Regions from separate parts of the Pseudarthrobacter sp. L1SW genome, predicted to be linked through region 3. Evidence: riboswitches for the same ligand, from Rfam matches in the RefSeq annotation. Region 3 holds a riboswitch; each other region holds the start of a gene.
What was found. A riboswitch is a leader RNA that binds a small molecule or an ion and turns the genes downstream of it on or off. The one in region 3 is predicted to bind S-adenosylmethionine.
Positions count from the first base shown of each region.

Region 1: it holds a riboswitch for S-adenosylmethionine, as region 3 does, so the genes downstream of both, KTR40_RS06365 (homoserine O-acetyltransferase) here and KTR40_RS17575 (DUF1737 domain-containing protein) in region 3, are expected to answer to the same signal.
Region 2: it holds a riboswitch for S-adenosylmethionine, as region 3 does, so the genes downstream of both, KTR40_RS11915 (aminotransferase class V-fold PLP-dependent enzyme) here and KTR40_RS17575 (DUF1737 domain-containing protein) in region 3, are expected to answer to the same signal.

Region 1 is NZ_CP078079.1:1,383,795-1,393,176, forward strand. It holds gene KTR40_RS06360 (bifunctional o-acetylhomoserine/o-acetylserine sulfhydrylase) at 1-644, shown strand, start outside; SAM riboswitch class IV at 744-859, shown strand; gene KTR40_RS06365 (homoserine O-acetyltransferase) at 872-1,987, shown strand; gene KTR40_RS06370 (MFS transporter) at 2,168-3,550, shown strand; gene KTR40_RS06375 (alcohol dehydrogenase catalytic domain-containing protein) at 3,652-4,770, shown strand; gene KTR40_RS06380 (LysR family transcriptional regulator) at 4,807-5,730, opposite strand; gene mmsB (3-hydroxyisobutyrate dehydrogenase) at 5,845-6,747, shown strand; gene KTR40_RS06390 (CoA-acylating methylmalonate-semialdehyde dehydrogenase) at 6,776-8,260, shown strand; gene KTR40_RS06395 (hypothetical protein) at 8,267-8,785, opposite strand; gene KTR40_RS06400 (winged helix DNA-binding domain-containing protein) at 8,799-9,382, opposite strand, start outside.
Region 2 is NZ_CP078079.1:2,579,898-2,589,279, reverse strand. It holds RNA gene ssrA (transfer-messenger RNA) at 72-440, shown strand; gene KTR40_RS11945 (S1C family serine protease) at 651-1,634, shown strand; gene KTR40_RS19025 (hypothetical protein) at 1,637-1,771, opposite strand; gene KTR40_RS11940 (hypothetical protein) at 1,865-2,233, opposite strand; gene KTR40_RS11935 (CrcB family protein) at 2,322-2,723, opposite strand; gene KTR40_RS11930 (CrcB family protein) at 2,720-3,139, opposite strand; gene KTR40_RS11925 (metal-dependent transcriptional regulator) at 3,145-3,873, opposite strand; gene KTR40_RS11920 (class I SAM-dependent methyltransferase) at 3,920-4,678, opposite strand; gene KTR40_RS11915 (aminotransferase class V-fold PLP-dependent enzyme) at 4,772-6,196, opposite strand; SAM riboswitch class IV at 6,232-6,345, opposite strand; gene hisN (histidinol-phosphatase) at 6,506-7,318, opposite strand; gene KTR40_RS11905 (ribosome small subunit-dependent GTPase A) at 7,367-8,482, opposite strand; gene aroA (3-phosphoshikimate 1-carboxyvinyltransferase) at 8,466-9,382, opposite strand, start outside.
Region 3 is NZ_CP078079.1:3,777,990-3,787,371, reverse strand. It holds gene KTR40_RS17595 (HNH endonuclease signature motif containing protein) at 1-153, opposite strand, end outside; gene KTR40_RS17590 (DUF1905 domain-containing protein) at 337-639, shown strand; gene KTR40_RS17585 (O-succinylhomoserine sulfhydrylase) at 721-1,929, opposite strand; gene KTR40_RS17580 (rhodanese-like domain-containing protein) at 1,930-2,340, opposite strand; gene KTR40_RS17575 (DUF1737 domain-containing protein) at 2,337-2,615, opposite strand; SAM riboswitch class IV at 2,629-2,743, opposite strand; gene KTR40_RS17570 (GNAT family N-acetyltransferase) at 2,925-3,551, opposite strand; gene KTR40_RS17565 (flavin monoamine oxidase family protein) at 3,704-5,308, shown strand; gene KTR40_RS17560 (Rid family hydrolase) at 5,305-6,030, shown strand; gene KTR40_RS17555 (hypothetical protein) at 6,177-6,434, opposite strand; gene KTR40_RS17550 (TetR/AcrR family transcriptional regulator C-terminal domain-containing protein) at 6,664-7,374, shown strand; gene KTR40_RS17545 (pyridoxamine 5'-phosphate oxidase family protein) at 7,424-7,888, opposite strand; gene KTR40_RS17540 (aminodeoxychorismate lyase) at 7,955-8,890, opposite strand; gene cls (cardiolipin synthase) at 9,023-9,382, shown strand, end outside.

The DNA of each region.
Region 1 (9,382 bases), 1.7 Mb from region 3:
TCGATTTCGGCAAGGACCCGGCCAGGTTCCCAGGTTTCAATACCCCGGATCCCACCTACAACGGGCTGGTGTACGCCAGGGACCTCGGCAAGGACGGTGCCCTGGGCGCCAACCTGTCCTACATCCTCAAGGCCCGCGTCCAGTTGCTCCGGGACCTGGGCTCCGCCGTCTCCCCGTTCAATGCCTTCCTGATCGCACAGGGCCTTGAGACCTTGAGCCTGCGCGTGGAACGGCACGTTGCCAACGCCACGGAAGTGGCGCGCTGGCTGGAAGGAAGGGACGACGTCGAATCGGTCGCCTATGCCGGCCTGCCCTCCAGCCCCTGGTACGAGCGCGGGCGCAAGTACGGTCCCAAGGGGACCGGCGCGATCGTCTCGTTCAACCTCGCCGGGGGAGCCGAAGCCGGCAAGCGTTTCGTGGATGCACTGGAGCTGCACTCCCACGTGGCAAACATCGGCGACGTCCGCTCCCTTGTCATCCACCCGGCGTCGACCACCCACAGCCAGCTCTCCCCTGAACAGCAGGCGGTAGCCGGCGTCACCCCGGGCCTGGTGCGGCTGTCGGTGGGGATCGAGCACATCGACGACATCCTGGCGGACCTGGAAGCCGGTTTCCGTGCCGCCAAGGAGGCAATCGGAGCCTAGCCGGAGGCAGAGGGGCGCAATACACGGAGGCGGGCCGGGGAAGTCACAACCAGTCACACTCTTGGCAGCAGGCAGGGGCTGTTTCGTACACTCGAACCAGGTCATGAGTGCCAGTGACAGCCCCGGCTTGCTGGCCGGCAACCCTCCTTCCGCGGTGGGGTGCCCCGGGTGAAGACCTGGCCTGCCGGTCATTCGACGGCGGGCAAGCGCGTAGAAGAGGTCTTGCCATGACGGTTACCGTCACCCGTACCACCGCTCCCGAACATGGGATTGTCCGTTATGCCCCCATCGGGGGGCTGCAGCTCGAGGCCGGCGGCTACCTCCCGGACGTCGTCCTCGCCTATGAAACGTGGGGCACCCTGAATGAGGACGGCAGCAACGCCGTCCTGATCGAACACGCCCTGACCGGAAGCACCCACGTGACCCGCGGCGACACCGATGAAGAAGGCTGGTGGGAGCAGCTTGCCGGCCCCGGCGCGCCGGTGGATACGGACCGGTTCTTCGTGGTGTCCGTCAACATTGTGGGCGGCTGCTACGGGTCCACCGGTCCGTCCTCGCCCGCGCCGGACGGCAAGCCCTGGGGTTCGCGCTTTCCGCTCGTCACCCTGCGCGACAGCACTGTGGCTGAAGCGCGGCTGGCCGACCAGCTGGGGATCAAGAGCTGGTTTGCCGTGCTGGGAGGCTCCATGGGCGGGGCACGCGCCCTGGAATGGGCCGTCACTTTCCCGGAACGCGTCCAGCGCTGTGCGGTTATCTCGGTGGGGGCAGCCAGCACCGCCGAGCAGATCGCCTTCGCCCAGGCACAGACCCTCGCGATCCGCCAGGACGCGAACTTCAAGGGTGGCGACTACTACGGTGGCCCTTTCCCGGAGGACGGCCTGGCCCTGGCACGGCGCATCGCCCACATCACGTACCGCTCCCCGGGGGAGCTGGATGGGCGGTTCGGCCGCGCGCCGCAGGCCCCCGAGTCTCCCTTCCAGGCTGCACAACTCGCTGCCCGCGGGCGTTACCAGGTGGAGAGCTACCTGGACCATCAGGGCACCAAGCTCGTCCAGCGGTTTGATGCCAACAGCTACATTGCCATCACCGAGGCCCTCATGAGCCATGACGTCTGCCGGGGGCGCGGACCCCTCGAGCAGGCCCTGGCCCGCTCCGAGGCGCGCTTCTTTGTGGCGGCCGTGGATTCGGACCGGCTCTATTTCCCGTCCCAGTCCCGTGAGCTGGCGCGGGCACTCCCGGGGGAGGTGGACGTCCACCTCATTGAGGCGCCCATCGGGCACGACGGTTTCCTCACCGAAATCGGCCAGCTGGGGAGCCAGTTGCGGGAGCACCTTTCGGCATAGGACCGGCCCTCGCGGGCAGCCAGATGTGCATTATTGCAGATGGCCTCTGCATGATTCGCCGTTGAGCTCAGCGTTCAGGCGGACCATACTCGTTGGGACCCGGCGGTTCGTGGCCAAAATCACACGTATCCGCCACAGCCTGTCCCAGTGGTGTCGAAGAAGACGCCGAAGGAGTCATCAATGAGTACGGAAAAGTCCGCCGCACGGCGGCCCGAGGAAACCGACGTCAAGGCCTCGGGCCTGAGGAAAGTTGTTACGGCCTCCATGGCCGGCACCGTGGTTGAGTGGTATGAGTTCTTCCTCTACGCCTCCGCCGCCACCCTGGTGTTCGGCAAGATGTTCTTCCCTAATTCCGGAACCGAGCTGGACGGCATCATCGCAGCCTTCGTCACCTACGCCGTCGGCTTCGTCGCCCGCCCCATCGGTGGCATCGTCTTCGGCCACTTCGGTGACAAGTTCGGCCGCAAGCAGCTGCTGCAGCTGAGCATCATCCTGGTGGGTGTTGCCACCTTCCTCATGGGCTGCCTGCCGACATTCGCCCAGATCGGTTACTGGGCACCCGCCCTGCTGGTCTTCCTCCGCTTCGTCCAGGGCTTCGCCGTCGGCGGCGAGTGGGGCGGCGCCGTCCTGCTGGTCGCCGAACACAGCCCGAGCAAGTCCCGCGGCTTCTGGTCCAGCTGGCCGCAGTCCGCGGTGCCCATGGGCAACCTGCTCGCCACCGGCGTGCTGTTCACCCTTTCCTCAACCCTCTCCCAGGAAGCCTTCCTTGGCTGGGGCTGGCGCGTTGCCTTCTGGCTCTCCGCAGTGATCGTCATCATTGGCTACTACATTCGCACCAAGGTCCAGGACGCGCCCATCTTCATCGAGGCCCGCAAGGAAGTCACCGTTGAGCACAAGGGCTATGGCGTCGCAGAAGTTTTCCGCCGCTACCCGCGCGGCGTCTTCACCGCGATGGGCCTGCGTTTCGCGGAGAACATCCTGTACTACCTGGTGGTGACGTTCTCCATCACCTACCTGAAGGTCGTGGTCCAGACGGACACGTCCCGGATCCTGCTTCTCCTGCTGGTGGCTCACTTCATCCACTTCTGCGCGGTACCCCTCGTGGGCAAGATGTCCGATTCATTCGGCCGCCGCCCCGTGTACATGGCCGGTGCCGTCCTTGCCGGAACCTGGGGCTTCTTCGCCTTCCCGATGATGGATACCGCCAACGAGCTGATCATCCTCGCAGCCATCACCATCGGCCTGCTGTTCCACGCACTGATGTACGCCGGGCAGCCGTCCATCATGGCTGAGATGTTCCCCACCCGGATGCGCTACTCGGGTGTTTCCCTCGGCTACCAGGTGACCTCGATCGTGGCCGGCTCGCTCGCGCCGATCATCGCCAGCTCGCTGCTGGGGTCCTTCAAGTCCTCCACTCCGGTGGCGCTGTACCTGCTGGCCGCCTGCATCGTGACCGCCATCTCTGTGTTCTTCCTCAAGGAAACCCGCGGCATCTCGCTCCACGATGTGGACGCGGCCGACGCCCAGGGCACGGCAGACCTGCTCGCCGCCGCCAAGAAGTAGGCAGCCCCCATACGGCCAGGCATCACCCCAACTGCCCGGACCTGCCGCAACGCAGGCCCGGGCAGTTGGGCGTCAGCACCACACCTGAAGTGAGGATCCCCATGAAAGCAGCCGTCCTTTACGCCACCGTCCCGTCTGAAACCAGCTACACCGAAGCGCATCCCCTCCGGGTCGAGGAACTTGACCGGCCCGAACCGCGGGCCGGCGAACTGGGCATCACCATCACCTACTCGAGCCTGTGCCACTCAGACCTGTCAGTGGTGGACGGCTCACGCGTTCGGCCCCTTCCCATGGCGTTGGGGCATGAGGCTGTGGGGCGGGTTGCCACGGTGGGTGAGGGTGTCACGGACGTTTCCCCCGGAGACCACGTGGTCCTCGTGTTCGTCCCCAGCTGCGGTGCCTGCCGGGCCTGCCGGGCTGGGCGTCCCGCACTCTGCCACCGCGCGGCGGAGGTCAACGGGTCTGGCGACCTCCTGCATGGCGAAGCCCTGCTGCGGACGCCTGCGGGGGAGCGGATCAACCACCATCTGGGGGTTTCGGCCTTCGCCGACTACGCCGTGGTGGCCCGGGAATCAGTGGTGGTCATCGACGACGACGTCCCGGACACTGTCGCGGCAATGTTCGGTTGCGCCGTGCTCACCGGGATGGGCGCTGTCCTGAACACCGCTGCTGTCCAGCCAGGCCAGTCGGTGGCCGTCTTCGGACTCGGCGCCGTCGGGCTTTCGGCCGTAATGGCCGCAGCGCTCGCCGGTGCCTCCTCCGTGATCGCCATCGATCCCAACGAGGGCAAGCACGGGCTCGCCCTGAAGTGCGGCGCAACCGCCGTCGGAACTCCCGACGACGCCCCGCGGCTGATTGCCGAGGCCGCCGGTGACGGAGTGGACACCGCCGTCGAGGCCGTGGGATCAGCGCGGGTCATCGCGTCGTGCCTCGAGCACGTGACGCGCGGCGGCGCCGTCGTCTCGGTGGGACTGCCGCACCCCACCGCGGAACTCACGGTGCCCGCCCTCCAGTTCGCAGGGGCGGGCAAGCGGCTGCTCGGTTCCTACATGGGCGATGCCGTGCCGGACCGGGACATTCCCCTGTACCTGCAGTATTGGCGCGAGGGCAGGCTTCCCGTTGAGCTGCTGCACACGGACACCCGGCCGCTTGACGAAATCAACGAAGGCCTCGACGCGCTCGCCGCCGGGCAGGTGGTCAGGCGGCTTTTCCGGGCCTAAGCCGGCTCCCGGGCCTAGGTTCGGGGTGCCCGGGCCTTAGGCTGCCAGCACGTCCTGGCGTCCCGCCACTTCCTCCTTGAGGGCGGCAATTACGGCCTGCACGCGGGCGGACCGCAGCGATTCCGGCCTTGCCACCGCCCAGATGGGCACCTGGCGTTCGAAGGCGTCCGGGAGCACCGGAACGAACTCCGGGTTCCCCGCCACCATAAAGTTCGGAAGCAGCCCGATGCCGGCGCCGCGGCGCACTGCCTCCACCTGGGCAAAGATGCTGGTTGCCTGGAAGCTGGACTTCGGCATGGGCAGCTGCGAGGACCGGTGGCCCAGCTCGGCAACCTGGAGGGCCGACTCAACGTAAGAGACGAAGCCGTGCTGCCCCACGCCGTCGGGCGTTTCCGGCAAGCCACGCTCTGCAGCGTAGGCGGGGCTGGCGTAGAGCCTGAGGAAGTAGTTGGTCAGGAAGATGGCCTGGGCGTTGCTCACGTCGGTGCGGCCCACCACCACCTCCAGGTCCACCCCGGAGCGGTTCTGGCTGACTTTGCGTGTGGCGCTGAGCATCTCCACGTTCAGCATCGGGTGCCGATGCTGGAGGCTGACCAGGGCAGGCGTCACGAATTCGGCGCCGAAGCCGTCCGAGGTGCTGATGCGCACCATGCCGGACAGGGCGTCCCGGTCCTGCCCCGTTACCGCGGCCAGGGACCCGAGCGTTTCCTCGATCGCCTCCGCCGCGGCGACGGCCGAGGCCCCGAGTTCCGTCAACTCCCAGCCGTGCGGGCTGCGCTCGAGAGTGCGGCCGCCCAGTTGCTTGTCCAGGGCGAGGATCCGCCGCGAGATGGTGGTGTGCGTGGTGCCCATCGTCTCGGCGACGGCGTTGAAACGTCCCAGCCGGGCCACGGTCAACAAAATCAGCAGGTCGTCCGGACTGGGAAGCCGTGCCACCGCAAGCCTTTCATTCGTGTGCATCAGTGCACATACTGTCTGTGATTTTTCCCCTTGATTGCACTGTAGCAGGGTGTGATGGTGGACACAGACCTCCCGGCCGCCCTCGGCCGGATGCACAGCAAAGGAGCTAATGCCATGGCAGTCATCGGTTGGATCGGTTTGGGAAACATGGGCGGTTCCATGTCCGGGAACCTCGCAAAGGCGGGGCACGACGTACGGGGGTTTGACCTCAACCCCGCCGCGCTCGCCGCAGCGGAGGCCGGAGGGGTGAAGCCGGTGGGAAGCATCGCCGAGGCGGTGGCGGGAGCGGACGTTGTGTTCACCATGCTTCCAAAGGGCGAGCACGCCAAGGCCGTCTACCTGGGTGCCGACGGGGTGCTGGCGCATGCCGATACGCGCACGCTGCTGGTGGATTCCTCCACCATCGATATCGCCGCAGCAAAGGAACTGCACGACGCCGCTGCTGCCGCCGGCTTCCGCTTCGTCGACGCACCTGTCTCGGGCGGGATGAGCGGTGCCAAGGCAGGCACGCTGACGTTCATGGTGGGCGGTGAAGCAGGCGCCGTTGCCGACGCAACCGAATACATCGGGCCGATGGCCGCCAACATCATCCCTACCGGCGGAGCCACCACCGGCCAGGCGGCCAAGATCTGCAACAACCTGATGCTCCTGATCAACCTGGCCTCCACGGCGGAGGGTGCAGTGCTGGCGGACCGGCTGGGCCTGGACAAGAAGGTGTTCTGGGACATCGCCTCCGTGTCCTCCGGGGACAGCTGGGCCCTGCGCACCTGGTACCCCGTTCCCGGCGTGGTCCCCACCGCGGCCTCCAACAACGATTTCGCCCCCACGTTTACCGCCGAGCTGGCGAACAAGGACATCGGCCTGGCCATCAGCGCTGCGGAGGACACCGGAACGCCGCTCGAGATCGGGAAGCACGTGCAGCAGCTCTACCAGCGCCTCATCGACGCGGGCGAGTCCGGCAAGGACTGCTCCATGATCATCAAGCTGGTCGACGGTTCCCTCGACCCGGCCAACTAGAAGCCAGCCAAGTAGAAGAGAGACAACCATGCAGACCATTCCGCATTACATCAACGGCAGCCGCGTTGCCGATGCCGAGCGCTTCGGCCCCGTCTTCAACCCTGCCACCGGAGAGCAGGATAAGCAGGTGGCGCTGGCTTCCGCGGCCCGGGTAGAGGAAGCCATCGCTGCGGCCAAGGCAGCGCTGCCGGCCTGGCGGGCAACGAGCCTGGCGAAGCGGACCAACATCTTCTTCCGCGTCCGCGAAATCCTGACCCAGCGCAAGTCCGAACTTGCCGCCATCCTCACCAGCGAACACGGCAAGGTGCTCTCCGACGCGGAGGGGGAAATCTCCCGCGGCCTCGAGAACATTGAGTTCGCCACCGGCCTGTCCCACATGCTCAAGGGGGAGCGCTCGGAGCAGGTCTCAAGCGGCGTGGACGTCCACTCCGTCCGGCAGCCTGTGGGCGTCGTTGCCTGCATCACGCCGTTCAACTTTCCGGCCATGGTGCCGCTCTGGATGATCGGCAGCGCCCTGGCCTGCGGCAATACCGTGCTCCTGAAGCCCAGCGAAAAGGATCCGTCGTCAGCCGTGTTCATCGCGGAAGTCTTTGCGGAAGCGGGCCTGCCTGCCGGCGTGCTGAACGTGGTCCAGGGCGACAAGGAGGCGGTGGACGTCCTGCTTGAACACCGGGACGTCAAAGCCGTCAGCTTCGTCGGCTCGACGCCCATCGCGCAGTCGATCTACAAGCGCGCAGCGGACCACGGCAAGCGCGTCCAGGCCCTGGGCGGTGCCAAGAACCACATGGTGGTCCTGCCGGACGCGGACCTGGATATGGCTGCGGACGCTGCCATCTCGGCAGCCTACGGTTCGGCGGGCGAGCGCTGCATGGCGGTCAGCGTGCTCGTCGCCGTCGGGAACATCGCCGACGACCTCATTGCGGCCATCAAGAGCCGGATGGCCACCCTGAAGATCGGCCCGGGCACGGACCCGGCGTCGCAGATGGGTCCGCTGATCACCGCCGAACACCGCGAAAAAGTTGCGTCGTATGTGGCGGGCGCCGAAAACGAGGGCGCCACGGTGGTTGTTGACGGGCGTGCGCAGCAGTTCGATTCAAACGGGTTCTTCATCGGCGTCAGCCTGGTGGACCACGTGAAGCCGGGCATGAAGGTGTACGACGACGAAATCTTCGGCCCCGTCCTGTCCGTGGTCCGCGTGGACACTTACAGTGACGCGGTCCGCCTGGTCAACGACAACGAGTTCGGCAACGGGGTTGCCATCTTCACCCGCGACGGCGGCGCCGCGCGGCAGTTCGAGTTCGACGTCGAGGCAGGCATGGTGGGCGTCAACGTGCCCATCCCGGTTCCCGTTGGCACGTTCTCCTTCGGCGGCTGGAAGAACTCGCTGTTCGGGGACACGCACATGTACGGGCCGGAGAGCATCCGGTTCTACACCAGGGGCAAGGTGGTCACCACGCGGTGGCCGGACCCCGCAACGTCCGTGATCGACCTGGGCTTCCCGCAGGTGGACTGACGGAGGCTAGCCGTTCATGATCTCGCCGCGGCGGGTCATGTACTCCTCCACGGAAAGTTCCCCGTTGCTGTACTTCTCATCGAGTTCGGCAAGCTTGCGTGCGCGGTAGCCCTGGGGGGCCGACGGCGGCGGGGGACTTGCAGGTGCTGCGGGCTGCTGCGGGGCTTCTTCGCGGGGCCCTTGCTGGGTGTTGCCCGGGTGGGGCTGCCCGTACGGCGGAAACTGCTGGTCCATCGGCGGGACCGGCTGTACGGGCGGCAGGGGCTGGCCTGGCTGGAGCGGCGCGGGGCGGTCAAGCTGGCGGAATCCGCCGCTGAAGTAGTCCTGCTGGGTGAAGCCGTCCCGGGGCTGCTTGTTCTGCGGGCCGTTGGAGCCGGGGAAGATTCCGCCGCCCGGGAACTGTTCGGGGTACCGTCCGGTGAAGCTTTGCTCCTGGTCCCGGCGGGCTACGGACTTCCGGTACATCCGCATGGCCATCGGGATCAGGAATGACAAAATGATGATCCAGAAAAACAAGTTGCTCACGGTGCCGTGCCTCTCATGTGTGTCCTTCCAGCTTAGCCCCGTACTGCACACGGACGGCCGGAAGCCCGATGAAGGCGCCGTACCGGTCCACGGCTTCCTGGACCGCCGCCGCCAAGGGTGAACCCGGAGCGTCAGCGGAACCGTGGAGCCGGATATCCAGCTCGCACCTGCCGGGGAGCAGGGTATGGCGCCAGGACCCAGCCAGGCGCCCGTCCAGCAAGACCACGTGCATCGGTTGGCCTTGGAAAGGGAACGCCGGGGCGCCGCCGCCTATGTAGTGCCTGGTGGCGGAGTAGCCCATGATGTATTCGTCGTAGCACTGGACCAGGTCCACCCGCGGGCCGGCTTCCGATGCAGTGCCGCCGGCCGGGCGGGCAGCGGCGCCGGCACCGGGATCCCCGGCACTGGAATCGCCAGCACCGTAATAGTGCACGACGCCGTCAATCGCCATTTCGGCGAGGGTGGCCGGCTCTGCCGCCAAGGTGAGTTTCAGGCCTTGCCGGACGTCCGCCATGGTCATTCCCGACCAGTCCGCGCAGTCCTTAACGGTGGCGGGGCCGCGGCTGGCGAAGTAGCGGCGGACAAGTTCAGCCAACG
Region 2 (9,382 bases), 1.2 Mb from region 3:
ATGAATCCCGCGGATCATGCGTTACTATTGATAGTCCGGCGGGGAAACCCACCGGTTTGGTAACAAAATACGGGGATGATCGGTTTCGACGATGTTAGTCGCGACAGGTGAAGCGGGCCGAGGATGCAGAATTATCTCGTAAACGCTGTCTGCAAACCAATAAGTGCCAATTCTAAGCGCACTGACTTCGCTCTTGCTGCCTAAGCAGTAAGACAGTCCGTCAGCCCGAGGTTGCTATTGCCCCGGAACCTGGCGTCATTTAGATAGCCACTGCTGCTTACCCCCGTCATCGGGGTGAGCGGGACTCTTAGATGACTGGGCCCGGATCAGCCAGCTGTTTGCAGCATGGCTGGGGCCGAGAAAATCCGACGCAAACTGCGCCCGGAGAAGCCCTGACAACACGACATCGGACGGGGGTTCAATTCCCCCCATCTCCACATTTTGAAAATGCCGCAAGGCAGACTGAAAGACCCGGACATTGCGTCCGGGTCTTTTGGTGTTTAAGCGCGGCTTGCCTGTTCACCGACGGCGTAGCGGGCCTGGGACTAGCGGCCGACATCCATGGGTTGTCCTCTATAAGATCCGGCGCCGCGGCCCAGGCCGGGCCGGAAGCGGCCGGAACCAGCGGCGGAGCAGCCAGGAGGTGCCCCATGAACCAGATGCGTGAGCCCAGTCCCGAAGAGTACGACGACGGCGCGCTGGACTCCTATTCGGAGACGGTCATGCGGGTTGCTGAGACCGTCACGCCGCACGTCGCGGCCATAGAAATGACCAGCACCCGCCGGAACGGCAGGTTCCGCGTGGGGGCAGGTTCTGCGGTCCTCTTTACCGAGGACGGCTACCTGCTGACGAATTCCCACGTGGTGGCCGGTACCAACAAGGGCCACGCCGCATTTGCCGACGGCAGCCGGACCGATCTCGAGCTCGTGGGCGTGGATCCGTTGTCGGATCTCGCTGTGGTCCGCGGCAAAGCACCAAGGGTGGCCCCCGCCCAGTTCGGCGACGCCGAGACGCTGCGGGTGGGCCAGCTGGTCATCGCCGTCGGGAATCCGCTCGGGCTGGCAGGATCGGTGACGGCCGGGGTGGTCAGCGGCCTGGGCCGTTCCATCCCCGTCTGGGCGGGCGGCAACCGGCGGGTGATCGAGGACGTCATCCAGACCGACGCGGCGCTGAACCCAGGCAGCTCCGGCGGTGCCCTGGCGGACGCGCACGGCAGGATAGTCGGCATCAACACCGCGGTGGCGGGAGCCGGGCTGGGCCTTGCCGTGCCAATCAACACAACAACACGGCGGATCATCGCTGCCCTGCTGAACGACGGCCGGGTCAGGCGCGCCTACCTCGGGGTGGTCAGCACCCCCATCCGGTTGAATGCCAGCGCAGTGATCAGGACAGGCCAGCGGGAGGGGCTCAGGGTGGTGGAGGTGCTGGCCGGATCACCCGCAGACCGTGCGGGACTGCAGGCAGGCGACATCATCCTGACCGCAGCAAGCCGCGCCGTCAGCAACGCTGAGAGTCTGCAGAAGCTGCTGTTCGCCGATGCGATCGGCCAGCCGCTGCAGATCAGGGTGCTGAGGCACGGCAGGGAAGAGGACCTGGTGGCCGTTCCCGAAGAGATGCAGGCGAACGGCCAGTAAAGCTACCGGCGCTTCTTCAGGTGGGCCACGGGGTCCTGGGCGCCTTCAGGATTCTTCGACTTCTTCTCGGCGCGTTTTTCCTTGATGGTCTTGACCGGCTTCTTTGCCAGGTTCTGGTGGGGTGTTTTGTCCGGCATGGCGTGCTCCTTACAACAGGGGACGGGCTGCGTCCCACTTCGTAAGTTACGCCTATTCGGCCCCGAATGTAATGGCCGGAAGGTGGTATGGAATCAGTCCGGAACAGGGACGTCGGCGATGCCCACAAAACGCGTCCCGACGCCGTCGAACTCGCTGCGGACGTACCCCTCGCGCACGCGGGGAACGTCTTGGGGATCATGGTGTCCGCACACCACATAGGTGAAGTCCGGCCACCATTTCTTGGGACGCGCTGCTTCCTCGTAGCCGCAGACCGCGCACTCCAGATGGACCCACACCGGGCGTTTGCCGGTGCGGTTGGCTCGGGACTGGACCAGCCATGGCGGCGGGTTGTCCAGAATCTCACCCAGCTCGGCCTCCGTCATCCACTTCGGAAGGCCATGGCGCTGTGCCATCTCCATCGGTACGTCAAGGGCAATGGCCGCGTCGCGTCTGCTAATCATCACCATCCACGATACGGGAGCCCGCCAAATCAGCACCCCCAGCGTTGACTCGCAAGGGTTGCCCCAGGACCGGCCGGCGCGGCTGGTCTCAGGACACCAGGGCAATCCCGGCCGCTGCCGCGCCAAAACCCAGCACCAGGTTGGCCGCAATATTCACTGCGGCAGCGCCGAAGCGTTCCTCACTGAGCAGCCGCACCGTGGCGGTGGTCCACGAACTGAAGGTGGTCAGCCCTCCTGCCAGCCCTCCTGCCAGGCCTGCCTGCCACTCGGCCCCCAGACCCAATTGGACAGTAACACCGTGGGCGGCACCGATAATGAAGCAGCCCGCCACATTCACCAGCAGTGTGGCCCAGGGCCAGTGCAGCCTTTCCGCGCTGCCAGTGGCACGTGAACTGCGGATGGAGCTGTGGTGCGCAAACCAGCTGTCGACGCCGAAGCGCAGGAGGGCACCCGCCACGCCGAAAATACCCACCAGGACAGCCGTGGTCACCGGCGGACCCCGGGGCGCCGGCCAGCCAGTTTCCCTGCCCGCCATCCCACGCCGGCGGCGGTAAGGCCAAGGAGCAGCGACAGCGCGAGGTAGCCGGCCCATACGCCGTGCTGCCCGGCCCTGGCCAGCTGGTCCGTGGAAAAGACCACGGCGGAGAACGTGGTGAAGGAGCCCAGCAGACCCGGCCCCAGCCCTGCCCGCAGCCAGAACGCGGTCCGTGGCCGGGCCATCCAGGCGGTGGTCAGGACGGCCAGGACAAAGCTGCCGGCCACGTTGATGCCCAGCGTGGTCCAGGGGAAGGCGCCGGGCGGTTCAGGAAACGCGATACCCAGCCCATACCGCAGTTCGGTGCCGATCAGGGCGCCCGCGGCCACTGCAAGCCAGGCGCGGCCCTCCGGCGCGCCGGAAGTCTTCAGCGGGCTCACGCCTTGGGCATGTCAGCGTCCCCGAGGAGGCAGCCCGGGTGGGGATGGTCGCTGTGCACCCACAGCGCCGACGTGACCTCGTCGGCGAGGTCGTAGTTCCGTTCACGGCCCGAGTTGCTGATCCGCACCACCAGGGCGCCGCCGAAGGGCCGGCGGCCCACCACCTCCACCTCGGCGTCGAGGTCTATCTCCTCGGCGGCGAGGTAGCGGAGCAGTTCCGGGTTGTCGTCGCTGATCCGGGTAATCCGTCCGGTGTGGCCCTCATCAAGTTCCCCCATGAGGTGCGCGCGGGGCATAAATACTCTGCCGTCGGCAGTGGGGATGGGATCGCCGTGCGGATCCCGCTGCGGGTTGCCCAGCTTGGCTGCCACCCGTTCGATGAAGGTGTCCGAGACGGCATGCTCCAGCAGCTCGGCTTCGTCATGCACCTCATCCCAGCTGTACCCCAGCTGCTGGACGAGGTAGGTCTCGATCAGCCGGTGGCGCCGCACCATGGAAAGGGCGAGCCGGAGCCCGGCGTCCGTGAGCCTCACGGCACTGTACGGTTTGTGGTCCACCAGGCCCTGGTCCTTCAGCTTGCGGACCATTTCCGATACCGAGGAATTGGCCACGCCAAGCCGCTGCGCCAGCTGGGAGGACGTGATGGGCTTGTCCTGCCATTCGGTGAATGAGTAGATGACCTTGACGTAGTCCTCGATGGAGGAGGAGGGCGCGCTGGTCTTCACGGGATCAAGCCTACCGGCTGCCAGGGCCGGGCGCAGGCAGATCCGCTCACGCCCGCACAGCCCGCCAGGCCAAGGTGAGGTACGGCAGCTGCAGGTCCTTGTCCGGGCCGTGGCCCAGGTGCTCATGGAGGTACCAGTCGAGGTTCGCCAGCACTTTCGCCCGCGTGGCCTCACCGGCGTGCAGGTAGTAGCTGCGCGACTTTGCCAGCTCCATCAGGCCGCCGGTGGTGACCGGGTCCTGCCAGTGCACCACGTGGCCTTCCAGTCCCTCGAACTCGGGCCCTACCAGCGGCCGGAAATCGGGTTTGTACACGTCCCCGGCATGCATGATCCTCGAGAGCCGGTGGACCCAGGGGACAGACGTATCCAACTGGTTCCAAACCAGGCCCAGCGTTCCCTGGGGCCGGAGGACACGGGCCAGTTCCGTGCTGGCCCGCAGCGCATCGCACCAGTGCCAGGCCTGGGCCACGGTGGCGACGTCGAACGCTGAGTCAGGCAGGCCGGTGGCCTCCGCGGTGCCCAGGACAGCCGCGGCGGCGGGATAGTGTTCCGCGAGTTGTTCGAGCATGTCCGCTGAGGGGTCCACCGCCGTGACCGACAGTCCCATGTCCAGGAGCAGCGCCGTGAACTTGCCGGTGCCGGCACCAACATCGAGTGCATCGCGGGCGCCCCGGGGCACCAGCCACTGCGCGGATTCAGCGGGATATCCCGGCCGCACCCGCTGGTAATGCTTGCCGCCGTCCTGGAAGCTCTGTCCGAGCTCCCGGCGCCGGCCGTGATCCAGCCTGGGGCCACCCCGTGCCACGCGTGGCCTCCTTCGTCAGGTCCCGTCGGTACCTTCCGAATTTACCGTACCGGACCGGTACGGCTGAGCGGCGGCCGTCAGGCGGTGCGCAGGTCAGTCGTCGATGCAGGGGGCCGCGCCAGCCGTCCCCGGGGTGTTGGGGGCCCAGTGCGGGTAGGTGCGGTTGTCGTTGGCGGGAACCCAGCGGCCCGCATCCACCACATAGTCCCAGCCAAGCCCCTTGCTGCGAAGGTCCCGGATGCCTGCCAGGAGCCGCTGGGCATCATCAAGGCGGGATCCCACGCCGAAGCTGGCCCGGAGGGAGCCGGACGGAAGCCCCAGCCGCTTCAGCAGCGGGTGGGCGCAGAAGCGGCCGTCACGCAGGCCCACACCATGCTCGGCTGACAGGTAGGCCGCCACCAATCCGGCGTCGTAGCCTTCCACGGAGAAGTTCACCACGCCGATCGTGTCAGTCTCCGGATCGGTGTCCTTGAAGATCTGGTGGACAGTCACGCCGTCGATCTCCTGCAGGCCTTCGACCAGGAAGGAACGGATGGCGGACTCGTGGGCGTGCCACCGGTCCGGATCCAGCTCCGCAATAACCTGGGTGGCTCGGGCAAGGGTGGCTGCGCCCAGCACGTTGGGTGACCCGCCCTCGTGGCGGGCCGGACCGGTGGCCCAGCTGACGCCGTCGAGCCTGGCCTCCTTGACGGCGCCGCCGCCGGCAAGGTGCGGGGTCCCGGCGTCCAGCCAGTCCGGGCGGCCCACAAGGACCCCTGACCCAAAGGGCGCGTACAGCTTGTGCCCGGAGAAGGCGAGGTAGTCGACGTCGTCCGCGGTGATGTCGATGCGGCGGTGCGGCGCCAGCTGGGCCGCGTCCACCACGATCCTTGCGCCGTATTCGTGGGCGAGTGAGGCGAGGGCCCGGATGGGAAGGATCTCGCCGGTGACGTTGGACGCCCCGGTGACGGCGAGCAGGCTTACCCCGCCGTGCTGGAGCTCGGCACGCACGGCATCAATGGTTCCCGCGATGGTGTCGGCCGCCACGATGCTGCGGTGGGGGACGCCCTGCCACGGGAGCAGGTTGGCGTGGTGCTCAATGTCCAGGTACAGGACGTCGCCGTCGGCCCGGCCGCTTGTAGCGGGCAGGCAGCCGGCCAGCAGGTTGAGGGAATCGGTGGTGTTCCGGGTGAAGATCACGGAATCGTCCGGGCGGCCGCCCACGAAGTCCCGGACGATGGCGCGGGCGTTCTCGTACACCGAGGTGCTGATCTGGGAGGCGTAGCCGGCTCCGCGGTGCACGCTCGCGTAGAAGGGCAGGATTTCGTTGAGGTAGGCGGACACCACGGAGAGCGCCGGGGCCGACGCGCCGTAGTCGAGGTTCGCGTACCGGACGTGCCCGCCATGGATCAGGGGGGCCTGGATTTCGGCGCCGGTGACTGCCGCCAGGGGACGGCCGGCCGCCGCATGGCGCTGGTCGACGAGTGCTGCCGGTCCAGGCTGGATTGCGGCGCTGGGGGAGACGGTGGCAGTTGTCACAGAGACCTCACTTTGGAACAGGACTCCGCTGGGGGAATCCGCGCTTGCCGCATCCGTTCCGGACCGGCCTGGTCGTCACCCGGGGCACCCCACCGCGAATGGAGGGTTGCCGGCCAGCAAACCGGGGTTTAGCGCTGGCACTCGTGACCTGGTTAAGAGCGTAGGACATACCCCGTGCAGGCTAAAAGCCGGCTGGAATGTTAAGGGCTTTGTTACGCGCAGTTGAAAAGGACTGCTTTTACCGAAGATAACGACGGCGGGCACCTCCTTTTGGAGGTGCCCGGCGTTGATTCTTCGGAGAATGGAGTGTTAGAGGAGGTCGTCCAGGTCCGGGTTCAACCGGCGCAGCACTTCCGAGTGCAGGATGGAATTGGTGGCCAGGGCATTGCCGCCGAACGGCCCGTCTTCGCCTTCCAACGAGGTGAAACGGCCGCCCGCTTCAACGACGATAGGCACCAGGGCGGCCATGTCATAGAGGTTGAGCTCGGGTTCGCAGGCGATGTCCACCGAACCCTCCGCCACCATGCAGTAGGACCAGAAGTCGCCGAAGGCCCGGGTCCGCCAGACATCCTCGGTGAGGCCCAGGAACTCGTTGAGGTTTCCACGTTCCTTCCAGCCGCCAAGGCTCGAATAGGACAGTGAGGCGTCGGACAGGCTGGAAACGTTGGACACCCGGAGCCGGGTGGCAGCTGCCAGGGAGCGTCCCATGTAGGCTCCCATGCCCTTCGCCGCCCACCAGCGCTTGCCCAGGGCCGGAGCGCTCACCACACCCACTACCGGTTCGCCTTCGTCCACCAGCGCGATCAGGGTGGCCCACACGGGAACGCCGCGGACGAAGTTCTTGGTGCCGTCGATGGGATCGATGATCCACCGCCGCGAGCCGTGGCCGGTGCTGCCGAACTCCTCGCCAAGGACGGCATCGCGCGGACGGGAGCGGGAGAGCTGGCCGCGGATGGCTTCTTCGGCCGCCTTGTCCGCATCGGTGACGGGCGTCAGGTCCGGCTTGGTCTCAATGTGGAGGTCCAGTGCCTTGAAGCGGCTCATGGTCTGGTCATCCACTGAGTCGGCCAGGACATGGGCCAGGCGCAGGTCATCGTTGTAGCTCGAAGCGGGTTGGATCATGGTTCCAAACTACCGTCTGCGCACGATTCTGCCGGGATCCGGGCCCCGTCAGTTGACGCTGCCCAGCTCCTTGGCCTCCTGGGCTTCCATTCGCGGGTCCGCCCCGAGCAACCGCCGCAACGAGGCAAGCCGGGCAGCCCCGGTGGGGCCGGCGTGGCCCCCCGCTACCCATGCGTCCAGCCCGCAGTCCACGGCAGTGGCTGTGTGCTTGCAGCCGCGCTCGCAGTCATCCGTGCCGGGGGAGAGGTCCGGGAAGGAGCGCAGGATCCGGTCAGGGTCCACGTGCGCCAGGCCAAAGGAGCGGATGCCGGGGGTGTCGATGATCCAGCTGCCGGACGGCGCGTCCGCGAGGCGCAGGGCGAGGGCGGAGGATGACGTGTGCCGGCCCCGGCCGGTCACCGCGTTCACGCCGCCGGTGGCCCGTTCCGCCCCGGTGAGCGCATTGACCATGGTTGACTTGCCCACGCCGGAGTGCCCCAGCATGACGGTGACTTTCCCGTCGAGGTAGGTCCGCAGCTCCGCGACGGCGGCCCTGTCCAGCCGGGCGGAGAGGCCGTCGTCGGAACGGGCATCAACGCCTGAGGCCTGCGCGTCGGCAGTCCGGCTGATGATCACCGGAAAGTCCAGGTGGGTGTAATTGGCCAGCAGCTCCGCGGGATCCTTGATGTCCGCCTTGGTGACCAGCAGGATCGGCTCAATGCCGGCGTCGTAGGCGGCCACCAGGGCGCGGTCAATGAAACCCGTGCGCGGCTCGGGGTTGGCGGCTGCCACCACAATGACCAGCTGGTCCGCGTTGGCCACCACGGCGCGTTCCACCGGATCGGTGTCATCGGCGCTGCGCCGCAGGAGCGTCCGGCGGTCCTGGATCTTCACCAGCCGGGCCAGGGTGTCCGGCTCGCCGGAGACATCGCCCACCAGTGAAACAAAGTCCCCGGCAACCACCGGGTTCCTGCGAAGTTCCCTTGCCCGGGCGGCAATGACCACCCGCTCGTTGCCCGAGTCCTCGCCCACCACTGCTGTGTAACGGCCGCGGTCAACCGTGATGATGCGCCCGGTGACGGCGTCGTCGTGGCTGGGCCTGTCCTTGGTGCGGGGCCTGGAGCCCTTCTTGCTGGGCCGGATCCGGACGTCGGATTCGTCCCAGGAATCAGTGCTCCGCGCCACCGCTGGAACCTTCCGCCCCAGCCCCAGGGGCGTCCTGGGCCAGCATGTCGGCCCACAGTTGCGGGAAGTCCGGCATGGTCTTGGCGGTGGTGCCGATGTCCTCCACCTGGATGCCCTCCACGGCCAGGCCGAGGATGGCCCCGGCGGTGGCCATGCGGTGGTCCGCGTAGCTGTGGACGACGCCGGCGTGCAGCTTCGCAGGCCGGATCACCAGGCCGTCGCTGGTCTCCTCGGCGTCACCGCCGAGCCGGTTGATTTCCGTGACCAGCGCAGCAAGCCGGTCCGTTTCGTGTCCGCGCAGATGCGCGATGCCGCTGAGCCGCGAAGGCCCGCTGGCCAGCGCGCACAGGGCGGCCACGGTGGGGGCGAGTTCGCTGGTGTCCGCGAAGTCCCCGCCCTTGATCTCGGTGCCGCCGGTGATGGTCAGGACGCCGTCCTGCAGGCTGACCTCCGCGCCCATCCGGGCAAGGATGCTGCGCCAGAGATCGCCCACCTGCTGCGTTTCTTCCGGCCAGCCGGGGACCCGCACGGTTCCGCCGGACGCCAACGCCGCGGCGAGGAACGGCCCGGCGTTGGACAGGTCCTGCTCGATCCGCTGGTCAAAGGCGCGGATGGGGCCCGGGCTGACAACCCAGTGGTTGGGAACCGAGTCGTCAACGGCAACGCCCGCCCCGCGCAGGACGTCCACGGTCATGTTGATGTGGTCGAGGCTGGGCACCGGATTGCCCACGTGTTCCAGGTGCAGGCCCTCGGTGAACCGCGCTCCCACCAGGAGCAGCGCCGAAACGAACTGGGAGGACGCGCTGGCGTCGATCACCAGGTGGCCGCCGCGGACCTTCCCGGTGCCATCCACCACAAACGGCAACGACGACGGCGTGCCCCCCTCAGTGGAGGAAATTG
Region 3 (9,382 bases):
CGCATCAGCAATCCGCTGCAGCGGATCATCATCATGCCCGCCAGCACCACAGCCACCCGAAACGCCAGAACTTCCACCCAGCGCAGCCATAAACGCCGCGACCGAAGCATCAAGCGCTTCCTCCGCCTGCACCACCACCGGGTTCGAATCCATACCTCCATCATCGTGAGGGGGTCCGACATTATTGGGCTCTTCTACGGCCTTCCTGAAAATACTTTTGAACTTTTTTGTGCCATCCATTCGAGGAGGCGACGCCCTCGCCTTTCGAGATAAATGGTCGGCAGCAGGTGCGGCAAGCTGTAGCGCCCCGGGAAGGCGCCGTGCCATACTCGGCGCGTGACGGCGTCGTATTCCTTCAAAGCGGAGCTGTGGCTCTACCCCGGGGAAGCCGGCTGGCACTTCCTGACCCTGCCGGCGGAGGTTGCGGACGATATCCGCGCGCAAAACGCCGACCACAGCAAAGCCTTCGGCTCAGTCAAAGTGACGGCGGTGATTTCCGGCCACGCGTGGCAGACCTCGCTCTTCGCGGACACCAAGACGGGCACGTACCTCCTGCCCGTTAAGAAGGCCATCAGGGACAAGGCCATGATTAGCGACGGCGACGAAGTGGCCGTTCACCTATCCATACCGCACCCCTGACGCCGCGATCACGGGGAACTGATCTCCGGCGCTGGCTGGAAGGACTACCCAGCGGAGAGGTGCCGGTGCCGTAGCGGAACCCTAGATCTGCTTCAGCGCCTGCTCCAGGTCGCCGATGAGGTCGTCCACGTCCTCAAGCCCCACCGAAAGCCGCACCACGCCGTCGCTCAGGCCAATGGCAGCCCGCCCCTCAGGTCCCATCGCCCGGTGCGTGGTGGTGGCCGGGTGCGTGATGAGAGACTTCGCGTCGCCGAGGTTGTTGGAGATGTCGATGATCCGCAGGCCGTCCAGCAGCGCAAACGCTGCCTCCTTGCCCGAGCGCCCGCCGGAGGGGGCAAGTTCCAGGGTGAGGACCGTGCCGCCGGCGCTCATCTGCTTCGCCGCCAGCTCGTACTGCGGGTGCGACTTCAGGAGCGGGTACTTCACCCAACTGACGGCGGGCTGCTCCTCCAGCCATTCCGCAAGCCGCAGGGCAGTGGCGGAGGAATGGTTGACGCGCAGCGCCATGGTCTCCAGGCCCTTGGTGAGGACCCAGGCGTTGAATGCGGATAACGCCGGTCCGGTGTGGCGCATCAGCTGCTTCACCGGGCCGTCGATGAACTCCTTGGTCCCCAGGATGGCACCGCCGAGGACCCGGCCCTGGCCGTCGATGTGCTTGGTGCCTGAGTAGACAATTACGTCGGCGCCGAACTGCCCGCACCGCTGCAGCAGGGGAGTGGCAAAAACGTTGTCGACGACGACGGTCGCGCCTGCCGCGTGCGCCAGCTCGCTGACCGCCGCGATGTCCACGATCTCCTGCATCGGGTTGGACGGCGACTCGAAGAAGACGGCAGTGGTGGGCTCGGACAGGGCGGACCGCCACTGCTCCAGGTCCGGGCCGTCCACGAAGACCGTCTCCACGCCCCAGCGCGGCAGGATCTCGTTGAGGATCACGAAGCAGGAGCCGAACAGGGAACGCGCCGCCACCACGCGGTCGCCGGCTGCCAGCAGCGCACCCAGGGCGGTGAACACCGCGGACATGCCGGACGCCGTCGCAAAGCAAGCCTCCGTGCCTTCGAGGAGGCGGAGCCGCTCCTGGAACGTGGCCACGGAGGGGTTGCCGTAGCGCGAGTAGACGAAGCGCTCGTCCTCGCCTGTGAAGGCACGCTCGGCTGCGGCGGCGGATTCGTACACAAAACCGGAGTTCAGGAAGACGGCCTCGCTGGTCTCCTGGAAGTTGGTGCGGTCCAGTCCGCCGCGGACGGCCTGGGTGTCGGGGCTCCAGCCGGCGGCGTCTTCGTTGAAGGTCACTTAGTTCTTTCCCAGGTTGGTTGGCAGGCCGCGGTTCTTCCAGCCGTTGACGGTACGTTCTCCATAGCGGTCCGGCTCGCCTTCAAAGCCCTCCAGGACGTTGTAGGAGGTGAAACCGGCCTGCGTGGCAGCAATGGCGGCGGCGATGGAACGCTGGCCGGAACGGCACAGGAACACCAGTTCGGTCGACTTGTCCTCGGGCGCCTGCTGGCTAAGGTCGGTGATGAAATCGGGGTTGGGGATTCCGCCAGGGAAGGTCCACTGGATGAACAGCGGATCGTTCTCGGTGGCTTTGGTGTCCGGAATCCCAATGTGGGCCCATTCGCCCTCCGTGCGCACATCCACCAGGATGGCGCCCTGCTCCAGCTTTTCCCAGGCCTCGTGCGGGGTCAGGTCTCCGGCGTAGCTCATGCGTGGCCCTCGCCAGCGAACTCGAGTTCCTCGCCGTTGAGCCCAAGCTCGTCCACGGCGGTGGCCACTGCGGCGTCGGCGGAGGCAACGGCTGCCGGCAGGATCACAGCCTGCGCCACGATGGGTGCGGTGCCGTTGAACGTGACTGCGGGGCTTCCGTGGAGCACGTAGCCCTCGGCCAGGGCGGCTGAAATCCGCTCGCAGAAGGATCGGTCATCCGGCCCGGTGATAAGGCGGTAGGCCAGTTTTTCTTCGGGGGCAGGTGCGTCAGACATGACGAATCTCCTTCTCTCACGCTTGCAGCTCGAATGGGTCGATATGCCGAGTGTTCACCTGAGGCACCCCGCCGCGGAAGGAGGGTTGCCGACCGGCCAGTCAGGGCTTGGCGCCGGTACTCATTACTCCCCAAAAACGTAACACTTGCCGCCCGGTGCCGCACCGCCGTCGTCGTCATGTTGCGTAACTGAAGTACTCAGGGAGCCGCGGCAGCGCCAGGGTGCCGTCCGGCACCTTCTTTCAACGTACGACGACGGCCCCGCGGTGGGTGCCCCGAGCGGGGTTTCCATGCATCATCCCCACCTGGGTCAGGACCCAGGCCGAGCGGTACCGCCCGACGGGACCTGGGGGAGTGGCAGGATCAGTTGGTGGAGCAGGTGGTCCTGCCACTTCCCCGCTATTTTCAGGTACTCCGGCGCCACTCCGATCTCCTGGAACCCGGCCCGATGCAGGATTCGCCTCGATGCTGTGTTGTGGAGCAGGGTTGCTGCCTGGATACGGTGAAGGCCAAGCGCGGTGCGCGCATAGTTGGCTGCAAACAGGACGGCCGCCGTGCCGATCCCTTGTCCGGTGAGGCCGCCATCAATCCAGTAGCCTATGTTCGCACTGAGAAAGGGGCCGCGGACGATTCCAGTCAGGGTGACCGTGCCAACCACGCGACCACTCCTGCTGCGGGTACCCGCCCTGCCCGCACCGGCGTCGTCCTCCTTCACCAGGACCCAGGGGATCTCAGACCCCAGCATGTGCTGTCCGCGCTTGGCGCGGATGATTTCGGCCTGCTGCTCCGGCGTGAAGAAGGCGTCATCCCTTTCCGGCTCCCATGGCGCCAAGTGCCCGCGATTACGCTGGTATGCCGCCGCCAGGGCCGCGGCATCGCCGTCCTCAAGCAGTCGGATATGAAGGCCCTCGCGCAGGTAGCCGGTGCTGGTGATCACTAACCAGATGCCTTTCAGGAGGGCGCTGTGGTGCCGAAGGAGCGTTTTACTTTACTGAAATATGAACGCTACATGACGGACATTGTCACAGCATTTGACGAAACATTTCATCCCTAGGCTCACCCTGTAACACTCCGGTGAAAGGGAACGACATGACAGATGCTACTCGCAGGAACTTCCTCCGTTACGTGGGCATGGTGGGGGGAGCCGGGGTGATGTACCAGACCATGGCAGCCATGGGGTTGGCTCCGGACACAGCGGCTCCTGCGTTCGCAGCACCGCGAGCTGACGACCTGCAAGGCAAGGGCCGGAGCGTGGTGATCCTCGGCGGCGGAATCGCGGGCCTGACCACGGCCTACGAACTGGGCAAGGCCGGCTACAAAGTCACCATCCTCGAGGCACGGATGCGTCCGGGCGGACGCAACTGGACGGTGCGGGGCGGGACGGAAGAGACGGACCTCCGGGGGGTCACCCAACGGGCCGCATTTTCCAAGGACCAGTACATGAATGCCGGCCCGGGCCGCATCCCCCAGCACCACATCACGCTGGACTACTGCAAGGAACTCGGAGTGGCAATTGAGCCCTTCACCAACCAGAACGCGGATGGATACCTCTTCCGTGAAGGCACCAGCAAGCTCTCCAATACGCCCATCCGCCACCGTGCCGCGAAAGCTGATGTTTACGGGTACGTCTCCGAACTGCTCGCCAAAGCCACCGACCAGGGCGCCTTGGACAGCTACATGAGCACAGCGGACAAAGAGAACTTGATCTCCTTCCTCAAGAGCTTCGGCGCCATCGGCGGTAAGGTCCCGGGGGATGCGGCGGCAAGCTTCAAGTACACCGGCACCGGCCGCAAGGGCTACTCGGTGGCCCCGGGGGCGGGCCTGGAAGCCGGTACGCCCCTGGCTCCCGACGCCTTGTCAGACGTCTTCGCCAGCGGGGTAGGCAACTACTTCTCCTTCGAGTTCGGCTGGGACCAGGCCATGATGATGTTCCAGCCGGTGGGCGGCATGGACCGCATCCCATACGCTTTCGAAGCAGCCATCGGCAAGGACAAGTTCGTCTACGGCGCGAAGGTCCTGTCCATGAACAACACCGCCGCGGGCGCTGCCGTTGAATACAGCAACCCCGGCGGTGAAACCAAGCGCATCGAGGCGGACTTCGCCGTGTGCACGCTGCCACCGCACATCGCCGCGAAGATCCCCGGCAACCTCCCCACAGACGTGCTCGATGCCCTAAAGTTCGCCACCCCCAGCGACGCCGGCAAGATCGGCATCGAATACTCCCGCCGGTGGTGGGAGGAAGACCACCGGATCTACGGGGGCATCACTAATACCAACATCGATCTTGGCAACATGTGGTACCCCTCCACCGGCTTCCACGGGCAGCGCGGCACCATGGTGGGCTACTACAACACCGGCGCCAGCGCACGGGTCTACAAGGAACTCAGCCCGGAGAAGCGTCTCAGCCGCGCCCTCGACCAGGGCGTGAAAATCCATGGCGACGTATACCGCAAGGACGTGGCGGCGTCGTTCTCTGTCGACTGGGGCAGCACTGCATTCTCGGAAGGCGCCTGGGTGGGCTGGCCGTCGCAGACTGATGCGAAGTACGCCAAGCTGCTGGAGCCTAGTGGCAACATCTACTTCGCCGGGGACCACCTCAGCCACGCAATCGCCTGGCAGCACGGCGCCATGACTTCCGCCCGCGCCGCTGTCACCGCCCTGCACAGCCGGGCAGCAGCGATGGTGGCCGGATGATGCCCGCTTCCGTCCCTGCCAGCACCCCAGCCGACCCGCGAAAGAAGCCCATGATCCGTCGTCGTGTTTCCCTGATCGCCGCCGGAATGGCCGGCATCAGCCTCACCGCCACCGCCGCTTTCGCTGCGCCGGCGGTCTTCCAGGACCTTGCTGCTCCAAAGCCCGGGACGACAGTGTCAAACCTTCCCGCCGGCCAGGAAAACCCCATGATCGCCAGCGGGGTGGCCATTGGCGCGAACACCGCCATCTACAAAACCAGCGGACTGGGGCCCTCGGCGCTCAATACCGCCGCACCTGCCGGCACTGAGCAGCGGTATGTGGACACGGCAGTGTTCCCGGGCGGCGTCCTCCCGCCCGGCGTCACCATCACGGAGGCACAAGGCATCAACGCCCTCCGCAGGATTGGCGAGAACCTTGCCCAGGCAGGATTGGATTACGACGACGTCATCACCATGCGCGTCTTCCTCCAGAACCCGTCGGGTACTGAAAAGGCCGACTTCGACGGGTGGAACCGGGCGTACCGGCAGTACTTTGCGAATACCAACCTCGCGGACGGGACGGCCGAGAAGGTACCGCTGGGCTCCGCCGCGCCGGCCGAGCCGTTTGTCGTTAACTCCGCCAGGCCTTCGCGCTTCGCCCTTGAAATCGAGAACCTGCCGGTCAACGGCTGGCTGGTGGAAGTAGAGGTGGACGCGGCCTATCCCGCCTCCGGCGGCAGGTAGGCAACGCGGCATGCTGGCGGATAGGCGCCCGAGCGGATAGAGGACGGGGGATAAACGGGAGGGTAAAAGGAACGGCGTGGACCGCCTGCCTGCCAGGCAGTGGTCCACGCCGGATTCGTTCTTACCCGAGCACCCTGGTGTGTTTCTTAGACGAGGCCGGGGTAGCTGGCCAGGATGTAGTCCGCAGCAGCGGGGCCTTTCATGCGGAGCCCGTTGTGGTCGGGTGCGATCCGGCGGCGGTTCATCGCGGCCCAGAAGGCGGCGTCCGGGCCGGGCTTTTGCTGGTTGATGAAGCACCAGCTGGTGTACAGGCCGTAAAGACGGTCACGGTCCAAGGTGGATTCCGCGGCCTGGTCGAGATAGGTGGCTTCCTGGAGAAAGAGGTCAAACTGGGAGTGCGCCACGACGGCGTCCCTTCGCTAAGTGCGGTGGTGCCGCCGTTCGGCTACAGCAGCGAACCTCAATGCCGTGCACAGGGCAATGGAGTGTTGATGAAGCCCGTTAAAATCCGCGGACTACGGGGCGTGTCAATGCCGCATCTACAATGTAGACTTTACCCGTAGACTACACATCAGGCAAGCGAATGGATTATTGATCCACGTGCAGGGCTTGCTGACACCCAGGACGGATATCATGGCCTCCCCGAAGACGCGTGCGACCACCGGGCCAGCCCAAAAACCCCGCCTCAGCAGGGAGCTTGTGCTCACTAAGGCGCTGGAGGTTGTGGACGCGGAAGGCCTGGACGCACTGACCATGCGCCGCCTGGGCCAGGAGCTGGACCGGGACCCGATGAGCCTTTACCGCTACGCGGAGAACCGGGCCGCGCTGCTGGACGGCGTCTCCGAGCTGGTGCTCAATGAACTGTCCATCCACCCGGAAGATCCGGACTGGAAGGCCCAGCTGCGCCAGATTGCCCATAGCCTGCGGAAGCTGGCGCTCAAGCATCCCAATGTCGTGCCGCTGCTGGTGACCAGGCCGCTTTCGACGCCCCTGGGACTGCGTCCGCTGGGCACCCTGCGTCCCCTGGAACAGATACTCGCCCTGCTCATTGGGGCAGGCTTCGACCCCGCCGGTGCCCTCCATGTCTACCGTGCTTACTACGGCTTCCTTTATGGCCACATCCTGAACGAACTGCAGGAATTCGTGGTGGATCCGGAGGAGAACGAAGTGCTGCTGCGGCTGGGGCTGCACCGGCTGCCTGCCAAGGAGTTTCCCAGGCTGCGTGCGCTTGCCCCTGCGCTCGCGGAATACGACGGTTCCACGGAACTCGACCAGGGGCTGAGCATCCTGCTGTCCGGCCTTGAAACGCAGCTGTCCGTGCAGGTCGCCGAACCAGCCGGCTAGTTGTTGCCTGCAGGCCAGCTGTAATGACCGGCAGCCACGTCCGAACGTGTTATTCGAACGAAGCCCGCCGCCTGTCCTGTTGCCGGGTTGCCCAGATGTCCGGCCGGTTGACCTTGAAACGGCGGCCGGTGAGGGCGCGGGCCGAGAGGCGGATGTAGTTTGCCTTTTCTCCCGGCTGCCACGGCTCCAGGCCCAGGCTGTCCACGGCGTCCTTGTCCGCCTGGTCCTCGATGACGGTGGTATCGCCGCGGAGCACCACGCTCCAAGCCTCTTCCGTGTGGGGGTCGTAGCCGTCGATCTCCAGCGCTGCAGGCCGCTCGGACAGGGCACTCCACAGCTTGGTAACGCCCGCTGTGCGGAACGCTATGCTGCGGCGGTGCACCACGTAGTTGATCGGAAAGATCTCGGGGTGGCCGTCAACCACCAGCGCAAGGCGCCCTACAGCATCGTTTTCCAGGAGTTCCCAGCATTCGTCAAAGGTCAGGTTGTCATTCGGCTGCGTCTGCGAGTCCATGAACCACACCTTACGGCCAGTGCCCCTGCGGAACCTAGCGTGTGAGGGCCACAATCGCGGGCGTGCCTATCGGATGCCCGCGAACAGCTCGTTCAGTTCGGCGGTCAGCTCTTTCTGGACGGACGGCGTGCCGATTTCCTTGCCATCGATCCGGTTGACCGGGGCCAGCAAGCGGACGCTGGAGATCAGCCACACCGCGTCTGCATCCAGCAGGTCCTGCGGCTCCAGCGGACCGTAGCCCAGTTCCCAGCCCGCAGCCTTCGCCGCGCTGAACAGCGCGCCCTGCGAAGTGCCCGGCAGGATGCCGCTGTCCAGCTGGGGCGTGATGAGGCGCTTGACGGGAGTGCCGTCGTCGGACGTTCCTGCGTGTGCCAGCAGCACTGTGGAGGTGGGACCCTCCAGCACCCTCCCGTCGGAGGAGATGAAGATGACGTCGTCCGCGCCCTGCTTGTGGGCATGGCGCAAAGCGGCCATGTTGACCGCGTAGGACAGCGTCTTCGCACCGAGCAGCAGCCAGGGGGCCCGCTCGGCGGCGTCGCTGTCGTAGCCCCGGTCAAGGAGGATGACGTCGATTCCCGTCTCGCGCTGGTGGCGGGCCAACGCCCCTGTGGGGGACACCTGGACCCAGGCGGTGGGCGCGGCTGCTCCCTCCGCGCCGCGGGTGACCACCAGTTTGACCACGAGCTCGTCCTCGGAGGCGGAGGCGGAGGCGGGCGGATGCTGGGACCGGTGCTCTTCCAGCGCAGTCGCAATGGCCCTGCGCCACTCATCCTCCAGGGGGATCACCAGGTCAAGGGCGTTCGCGGAGCCCGCAAGGCGGTCCAGGTGGGCCTGGATCTTCCGCACATTGCCCCCGACAGCCAGCATGGTTTCAAAGATTCCGTCACCCCGGGTGGCGCCCTGGTCCGTCACCAGGAGCTGGGGCTTGGAGGCATCGGCGAGCCGGCCGTCCGGGAAAGCGGGATCGAGGAAAACGAGAACCACGGAAGCTGGAGAGGTCATGGCTCCAGCTTAGTGCGGCGCCGCACGGATAAGCTGGGCAGAGTGCCCTGGCTGGAAACGGTCCGCCGGGAGCCCATCCTCCGGGGGTTTATTTACGTGTTGTGGCCATTTTCGCTTGCCGGCACTGCGCCGATGTGGGTGGTGGTGCTGCTGGGCGTCGCCGATCTCCTGATCAGGGTGCTGGCTGTGGGAATCATCCCGGGAAACAGGCGCCCCACCACGGCGATGGCGTGGCTGCTGGGCATTTTCTTTGTTCCGTTCGTGGGTATCCTCCTGTTCCTGCTGTTCGGCAACTTCAAGCTGTCCAGCCGCCGCCGGGCCCAGCAGCAGCAGGTCAACGAGCGGGTGCGGGCCGGGATCTCCTCGCTTGCCGACGTCGAAAGCGACTACCCCGGACCTGAATGGGTGAAGTCCGCCGCGGAACTGAACCGCCGGCTGGGGTCCCTGCCCATGGTGGACGGCAACTCCGTGGACCTGATCCCCGGCTATCCG